DNA from 2 places in the Serinicoccus hydrothermalis genome. Region 1 is predicted to be linked to the other one. Evidence: predicted binding sites of a transcription regulator. Region 1 holds the regulator's gene; the other holds the start of a gene.
What was found. Region 1 encodes Rex, which represses fermentation and respiration genes when NADH is low (regulators of the CRP and FNR family bind a similar motif). Its sites were predicted from a motif close to CTTGTGAANNNNTTCACAAG; they were not measured.
Positions count from the first base shown of each region.

Region 2: SGUI_RS14190 (geranylgeranyl reductase family protein) is a predicted target of Rex. The motif match lies at 2,669-2,688, and genes of this name have one in related genera.

Region 1 is NZ_CP014989.1:1,580,283-1,584,487, forward strand. Features, by position in the region: gene hemC (hydroxymethylbilane synthase) at 1-546, opposite strand, end outside; gene SGUI_RS07265 (glutamyl-tRNA reductase) at 546-1,943, opposite strand; gene SGUI_RS07270 (redox-sensing transcriptional repressor Rex) at 1,940-2,605, opposite strand; gene SGUI_RS07275 (glutaredoxin family protein) at 2,752-3,057, opposite strand; gene SGUI_RS17050 (30S ribosomal protein bS22) at 3,155-3,253, opposite strand; gene SGUI_RS07280 (helix-turn-helix domain-containing protein) at 3,380-3,580, opposite strand; gene SGUI_RS07285 (acetoin utilization protein AcuC) at 3,782-4,205, opposite strand, start outside.
Region 2 is NZ_CP014989.1:3,039,930-3,044,134, reverse strand. Features, by position in the region: gene SGUI_RS14205 (NADH-quinone oxidoreductase subunit C) at 1-137, opposite strand, end outside; gene SGUI_RS14200 (NADH-quinone oxidoreductase subunit B) at 317-871, opposite strand; gene SGUI_RS14195 (NADH-quinone oxidoreductase subunit A) at 906-1,271, opposite strand; gene SGUI_RS14190 (geranylgeranyl reductase family protein) at 1,358-2,653, opposite strand; gene SGUI_RS14185 (tetratricopeptide repeat protein) at 2,812-4,205, shown strand, end outside.

The DNA.
Region 1 (4,205 bases):
CAGCCGGGCCAACCCGGCGCGGGCCAGGACGACGGCGTCGAGCACGCCGTCGGTGACCATGCGGATGCGCGAGTCGACGTTGCCGCGGATGTCGCGGACCTCGAGGTCGGGGCGCGCGAGGCGCAGCTGCGCGGCACGACGCGGTGAGCCGGTGCCGATGACCGCGCCGGCCGGGAGCTCGTGCAGGCGCAGGCCGTCCCGGGCGACGAGGACGTCGCGCGGGTCCTCCCGCTCGGGGACGGCGGCCACGACGAGGCCGTCGGCGGGTGCGGTCGGCAGGTCCTTGAGGGAGTGCACGGCGAGGTCGATCCGGCCCTCCAGCAGCGCGGTGCGCAGCGCGGAGGCGAAGACCCCGGTGCCGCCGATCTCGCGCAGGCTGCGGGCCGAGGTGTCGCCCTCGGTGGTCACGAGGACCAGCTCGACCTCGCACCCGGCTGCGCGCAGCCGCTCGGCCACCCAGGTGGACTGGCTGGTGGCCAGGGCGCTGCGCCGGGTCCCCAGCCGCAGCGGTCGCCCGGTGCTGGTGGTGGCGGTCGCCTCACTCATCAGGACCGTCCCCCCTTCCTGCGCTCGGTGGCCTTCTCGACGACGCCGAGCGGGGGGCTTGAGACGACGGCGACCTCGCGGCTGTCGAGGTCGAAGAGCTCGCGCAGGGCGTGGGCGTAGTCGGCCGGCACCTCGTCGTAGCCCGCCTGCAGCTGCTTCACCCGCGTGGTCGGGGTGTGGAGCAGCTTGTCCACCACCCGCTGCACGGTATGCCGGACCTCGGCCCGCTCGTCGTCGGGCAGGTGCGGGAGGCGCTGGTCCAGCCGGGTCATCTCGGCGTCGACGACCCGCCCCGCGCTGGTGCGCAGCGCGGCCAGGGTTGGTCCGAGGCGGGCGGCGTGCCGCTCGGTGAGGTAGGCGGCGACCTCGGTGGCGACCAGGCCGCGCACCGCCGTGACGGCCTCGGCCTCCTCGGGCCCGGACGACGAGCTCGCCCCCGGTCCCGGCAAGGACGGGCCGGCCGACCCGCCCGCGGCCTGCTGCAGCTCGGCGAGGCCCCAGAGGGTGGCCCCGCGCAGCCGGGTCACGGCGGGGTCGACGTCGCGCGGGAGCGCCAGGTCGAGCAGCGTGAGCGGGGCGCCGGACCGGCCGGCGGCACCGCGGGCCCGGGCGAGCGTGCCCTCGTCGAGGACGTGGCCCACCGCACCGGTGCAGGTGATGACGAGGTCGGCCGAGCCGACGGCGCTCGCGAGGTCGGCCCAGGGCAGGCTGCGCACCCCGTGCGCCGCCGCGAGCCGCTCGGCCCGCTCCTGCGTGCGGTTGACCACGACGAGGTCGCTCACCCCCTGCCGCACGAGGGTCGCCACGGCCAGGCCCGACATGGCGCCGGCGCCCACGACCACCGTGCGCGCCCCGGTGAGGTCGCCGAGGACGTCCCTGGCCCGGTCGAGCCCGAGGGCGACGAGGGAGCGGGAGACGTCGTCGATGGAGGTCTCGGCGTGGGCCCGCTTGCCCACGCGCAGCGCCTGCTGGACCAGCGGGTTGAGGGAGGGCCCCAGGTGACCGTGCCGCTGGGCGACGGCGAGCGCCTCGCGCAGCTGGCCCAGCACCTGGCTCTCCCCGACCGCCAGCGAGTCCAGACCGCACGCGAGCTCGAAGAGGTGGGCGACCGCCCGGTCGTCGTAGTGCACGAAGAGGTGGTCGGTGAGCTGGTCCCGGGACAGACCGGTCAGCGCCCCCAGGGCCACGCCGATCTCCTCGAGCGCGCCGTGGAACGTCCCGGCCTCCACGACGACCTCGAGCCGGTTGCAGGTGGAGAGCACGAGCGCCTCGTGCACGTGGTCGCCGGCCCGCAGGCGGGCGGCCAGGCCCGCGGCGCCGTCGGCGTCGAGGACGGCCCGCTCGAGCAGGTCGATGGGTGCGGTGCGGTGGGACAGGCCCACGACGAGGACACTCACGAGACTCCCTCCACCGGGGTGTCGGTCACGGAGGCCTCCCGCTGGTGCTGGTGGAAGGCCAGGATCTGCAGCTCGGTCGCCAGGTCGACCCGGCGCACGTCGACGTCGGCGGGCACCTGGAGCACGACGGGCGCGAAGTTGAGGATGGAGTGCACGCCGAGCTCGACGAGCACGTCCGCGACCTCCTGGGCGGCCTCGGGCGGGGTCGTGACGACACCCACCGACACCGGGCCGCAGGTCCGCAGCTCGGCCAGCGCCTGCACCGGCATACCCTCGACCCGGCTGCCGACCACGTCGGGGTCGTTGTCCGCCAGGGCGACGACGTGGAAGCCGCGGGTGGCCAGGCCCTCGTAGCTCGCCAGGGCGCGGCCGAGGTTGCCCATGCCGACGATGACCACCGGCCAGTCCTGGCTCAGCCCGAGCTCGGCGGAGATCTGGTCGACGAGCCTGGCGACGTCGTAGCCGACGCCCCGGACGCCGTAGGAGCCGAGGTGGGACAGGTCCTTGCGCACCTGGGCCGAGCGCACCCCCGCGAGCGAGGCGATCTCCTCGCTGGAAACCGAGCTGCGGCCCTGCTCCGCCACCGTGGTGAGCGCCTGGAGGTAGCCCGGGAGCCTTCCGACCGTGGCGTCCGGCACCCCGCGCCGGTTCGACTCGGCCATCACGGCGGCACCGGCTCCTTCCTGGTGGGTGGCTCTCCCCGACGCCGGGAGGGGCTTATATCAGACCCTCGTCCTCCGGTCGGAGCGGACCCCTCAACTCTAGGCTCGCACCCCTGCTTCCACCAAAACGAGGAGCGGGCCGGGGGTCAGGGACGGCGCCCGGCGCGGCGCGCGCGGGACAGGGCGGACCGCAGCTCGGCGGGCTCGACCCGCCACCGCGCGACCACCTTCTCGTCCACCAGCAGGACAGGGACCTCGGTCGTCCAGCGGTCGTGCTCGGCCTGCCCCATCTCCCCGCCGGCACGCTCGGCGTCGATGTCCCGGACCACCACGTCCTCGACCTGCGTGCGGACCACCCCGACCATCTCCTCGCACAGGTGGCAGCCGGGCCGCGAGAGCACCTCGACCCGCGGCTGCGTCCCGGAGCTCCTGCCGCGCCCCCACCACCTCACGGTCGCTCCCGCCGACCACCGAGGACGACGATGGCGCCCTCCCAGCACGGGACGGGCGCCATGGTCTTCGCGGGTGTCGGCCTGGTGGCCGACGGCCTCACTTCTTGTTGCGACGCTGGTGACGCGTCTTGCGCAGCAGCTTGCGGTGCTTCTTCTTCGCCATCCGCTTGCGGCGCTTCTTGATCACAGAGCCCATGGGGCCATCCTTCGTCGTCGTCGGTCGTGATGGTGCAGTCGGCGTCCCACGCCGCGGGGCGGCGCAGGGCGATGCACAACCGTTCCACCCTAACGCGGGCGGGGTCCGGCTCCCAAAGCGACCTGGTCAGGCGGTGCCGTGGTAGGAGTCCTCGAGGTAGGCGTGCACGGCCTTCTCGGGGACCCGGAAGGACCGACCGACCCGCACCGCGGGCAGCTCGCCCGAGTGCACCAGCCGGTAGACCGTCATCTTGGACACACGCATGACGGCAGCCACCTCGGCCACGGTCATGAACGTCATCTCAGCGAGCTGGCGCTCATCTGCCATCGGACGCATCCCGTCTCTTGTGCTTCTCCAGGCAGGCAGCGGGCACGGCTTCCCCTCCGGCACACAGCCTGCGTCGGTTTGTCGGGCTAACGATAGGGGCAGATGTGGTCATTGCGAAAGTCGTGAGCGAAAAAAGTCCAGCGCGACACGCCGGGTGGGGCGAACGGGGCGGACGGGATCTCGCCCCGTCGCTGCCAGCTGTCAGTCGAAGTAGGGGTCCAGGCCCCAGCCGGGGAAGCTGGCCCGGCGCGTCGCCATGATGGCCGAGTCGACCGGCTCGTCGAGGTCGTGCCCCTCGTCCCACCGCCCGTAGCGGATCTCCCGGCCCTCGCGGTCCCCCATCGAGCGGGGCGCGTCCAGCCCGTAGACCTCCTCGACGTGCTGCCGCCACGACTCCGGCACCGGCGTCCGGGGGTCGACCGGCCGGCCCGTCACGACGCCGATGAGGTGGGTCCAGGCGCGGGGCACCACCTCGACCAGCTCATACCCCCCGCCGCCGAGCGAGACCCACCGGCCGCCGGCCAGGTCGTCGGCCAGCTCCCGCACCCAGCCGTAGGCGACGGCGAGGGCGTCCATCGACACCGACAGGTGCGCCAGCGGGTCGGCGTAGTGGCAGTCGCACCCG
Region 2 (4,205 bases), 1.5 Mb from region 1:
GGACGCTCCGCGGCGCCCGGGAAGAGCACCGGCGCGTCCAGCCCGCCGTAGCCCGAGGTGTCGCCACCCATCGACCCGCCGAACATCCCCTGCTTGCGGGCCATGACGACCGGCTCGCCGGCGGCCTGGGCCGCCACGACCGAGCCGCCGGCGGTCTCCTGGGCGGTCCCGGTGTCGACCTTCTGGTCCTCGGTCCGCGAGGGGGCGTGCTCCTCGTCGAGGGTGGTCTCCTGCGTCGCCGGCTCGCGGTTCGGGGTCTCCGGGCCGGTCTCGACCTTGTCGCCGGCGCTGTCGTCACGCGTGGTGTCGTCCGCGCTCACGCGAGCAGCCCCTTCATCTCGGAGGTCGGCATCGCCTTCATGGCGGCCGCCTCGGCCGCGCGGGCCGCGGCCTCGCGGTTGACGGAGAACTTGAACTCGCGGATCTGCTTGTGCAGCTCCAGGACGGCGTTGAGCAGCATCTCCGGGCGCGGCGGACAGCCGGGGAGATAGACGTCCACGGGCACGATGTGGTCCACGCCCTGCACGATCGCGTAGTTGTTGAACATGCCGCCCGAGCTCGCGCAGACACCCATGGAGATGACCCACTTGGGGTTGGGCATCTGGTCGTAGACCTGACGCACGACCGGCGCCATCTTCTGCGACACGCGACCGGCGACGATCATGAGGTCCGCCTGCCGCGGGGTGGCGGCGAAACGCTCCATCCCGAACCGGGCGATGTCGTAGTCGGGCGTGCCGACGGCCATCATCTCGATGGCGCAGCAGGCCAGGCCGAAGGTCGCCGGCCAGACGGAGTACTGCCGCAGCTGACCGGCCAGTCCCTCGACCGTCGTCAGCATGATCCCACCGGGAATCTTGTCCTCGAGACCCATCGTCAGCTCACCACACTCTCAGCATTCATCGAATTCAGTCCCATTCCAGTCCACCCCTGCTCCACTCGTAGACGAAGGGCACGGAGACCACGACGAGGAACAGCAGCATCGCGAGCACCGAGAACAGCCCGACCTGGTCGAAGGCCACGGCGAAGGGGTAGAGGAAGAGCACCTCGACGTCGAAGACGATGAAGAGCATCGCCGTGAGGTAGTACTTGACCGGCACGCGCCCGCCCTCGTGCGCCTGGGGCGTCGGCTGGATCCCGCACTCGTAGGCCTCGGCCTTGGCGCGGTTGTAGGTGACCCGTCCCAGCAGCCCGCCGCCGAAGACGGAGCCGAAGGCGAAGAGCAGGCCGAAGAAGAGGAAGAAGATGATGGGCAGATACGGGTGGTAGTCCATCTCGCCTCAGCACTCCTTTCGGGACAGGCCCACCGCTGGGCTCGCCGGAATCGCGCGCATACTTATCCTAGGGTCAACACAGCGTCTCATGCCGCCGGAGTCATCCTGCTCAGGGCGTTGATGACCCGGTCGTCCAGCCCCCCGCCGCGCTCCTGCGGCAGGTTGGCCATGATCTTGAGGAGCAGCCGCATGAGCGAGCGGCGCGGCAGTCCGTACTTCACGGCGAGCCGCATGATCTCGGGCTTGCCGATGAGGGTCGCGAACCCGCGACCGAGGGTGTAGTAGCCCCCGAGCGAGTCCTTCATCGCCGCGGTGTAGCTGCGCAGGACGGCCTCCCGCTCCCCCGGGGTGGCCCGGGCCAGCGCCGCGCTGATGACCTCGGCGGCGTGCCGACCGGCCTCCATCGCCTCGGCGATGCCCTCGCCGTTGAACGGGTTGACCATGCCGCCGGCGTCGCCGACGAGCAGCAGCCCCCGGTCGTAGAGCGGCTGACGGTTGAAGCACATGGGCAGCGCGGCACCGCGGATCGGGGCCTGCCGGGTCTCCTCGGAGAAGCCCCAGTCGCCCGGCATCGTGTCGATCCAGCGCTTCATGACGTCGCGGTAGTCGAAGGTGCCGAAGGCCTCGGAGGTGTCGAGGATCCCGAGCCCGACGTTGGCGGTGCCGTCGCCGAGCGGGAAGATCCAGCCGTAGCCGGGCATGAGCTCGTCCCGCTCGCCCTGCGCGTCCTTGGTCCACAGCTCCAGCCAGGACTCGAGGTAGGGGTCGTCGTGCCGCGGGGTCTCGTAGTAGGCGCGGACCGCGACCCCCATGGGCCGGTCGTCGCGCTTGGGGCGGTCCATGCCGAGCGAGAGCCGGCTCGAGTTGCCGTCGGCGGCCACGACGACGCGGGCGCGGAACTCGCGCCGCTCCCCCGTGGCCCGTCCGTCGGGCCCCATGACCTTGGCCTCCACACCGCAGATGTGCCCCCGCTCGTCCAGCACCGGCGTCTGGACGTTGATGCCCTCGAGCAGCCGGGCGCCCCGGGCGGCGGCGTGGCGGGCGAGGATCTCGTCGAGGTCCTGGCGGGTCCGCACCAGGCCGAAGGGCGGGAAGGTGGCGTTGCCGGGCCAGTCCAGCTCCAGGCGCATCCCGCCGCCGATGATGCGCAGACCCCGGGTCCGGTGCCAGCCGTCGGCCTCGTCGATCGGGACGCCGAGGTGGATGAGCTCGCGGACCGCGCGCGGCGTCAGCCCGTCGCCGCAGATCTTGTCGCGGGGGAACGTCGACTTCTCCAGCAGCAGGACGTCGAGGCCGTGGGAGGCGAGGTAGGCGGCAGAGCTCGAACCTCCCGGCCCGGCGCCGACGACGATGACGTCGGCTGTCTCGACCTGCTCACTCACGGTGTTGGCGCCTCGCTTGTGACGACGTTCACGAACTCCCGAAGTCTAGGCCTCCGGGGGTCCCCGATCGGCGCAGGGACGCCTCAGAGCAAATACGTCAGGAACCTTGTCCTATTTCATCCGGAGCGTGCGCTGCCGGTCCTCCTAGACTGTCCCCCGTGGACCGTGACGCCCACGACGCCCTCGACCCGGTCGGTCCGGGCCCGCGCAGCGCCGAACCGCGCTTCGTCGGCGCCCCGCGCCGGGCGCTGGTCGAGGGGCTGGCCGCCGTGGTCGAGGAGCTGCGGAGCGGCGGGCCGTCGCGCTGGGTGTCGCTGGAGGCGCCGTCGGGGTGGGGCAAGACCCGCGTCGCCCGGGAGCTGTACGCCTCGCTCGCGGCAGGGCAGCAGGATCCGGCGTACTGGCCACCGCACATCAGCGTCGACGGCGCCGTCGACGCGGCCGAGGTCTCGGCGCGGCGGAAGAAGGTCAACCCCGAGGTCACCCACGAGCCGGGAAGCCTCCCGTCCTACCTCTGGTGGGGCATCAGCTGCTCGTCGAGGCACGGCGTCGCCTCCATCGCCCTCGCCCAGGACATCGGCGTGCTCGAGGCGCACGGGCCCTACCTCGACGACGCCTGGCGCCGGTTGCCGCGCACGGGCCGTGGCGCCGACGACGCCCGCGCATTCGCGCTCGCCGCGGCGGACGAAGGGGCGATGCACCTGGCCGACACCGTGGTGCAGGAGGCGCTCGGCGCCGCCGTGCCCGGGCTCGGCCTCGTGCGCTGGGTGGGCGAGTGGGCGTGGAGCAAGGGCCGCGACCGCGGCGAGCGTCGCACCCGCCTCGAGAGCACCGGGGCGGTCACCCCCCAGCACGACGACATCGGCGACCAGGTGGTCGCGATGCTCACCCGGCTCGCGCGCCCGGAGCTGCCGGCCGTGCTCGTGGTCGAGGACCTCCATGACGCCGACCCGCTGCTCGTCGACGTGCTGAGCCGTCTCGTCTCCTCCGACCGCGCGGTCCTCGTGGTCTCCACCGGCTGGCCCGGCCACCTGACCGAGGTCCCGGAGGTCGCCGCGGCGTGGGCCGACCTGGGCGAGCACCTCGTCCGGGTCTCCAGCGAGGACGGCACACCGCTGCCCTCCCCCTTCCCCGCGGGAGCAGGACTCGACCCGCTCGGCGGGGAGGACCTGTCGGCCATCCTTCGCCACTACTACCCCCGGGTGGACGGCGCCACCGAGCGGCTCGTCGTGGACCGCTACGCCAACCCCCTCGCCCTCGAGCTGTTCTGCCAGATCGACCGGGTCCGGCGCCGCTTCCGCGACCGGGAGCTGCGCCTCACGGCCGCCGACATCGACCACCTGCCCGCCACGGTGCGTGGCCTCTACCGCCAGCACTGGATCGAGCTTCCCGAGTCGGTGCGCCACGCGCTCGCGGTCGCGACCCTGGGCATACCGGTCGTGCTCGAGCCCGACACCGGGCGCTCGCCGCTGTGGAACCAGGACCTCATGGTCGAGGCCCTGCAGGCCCTGGAGCTGCCGGACGCCGCCGAGGTCGCCGACTCCCTGGAGGC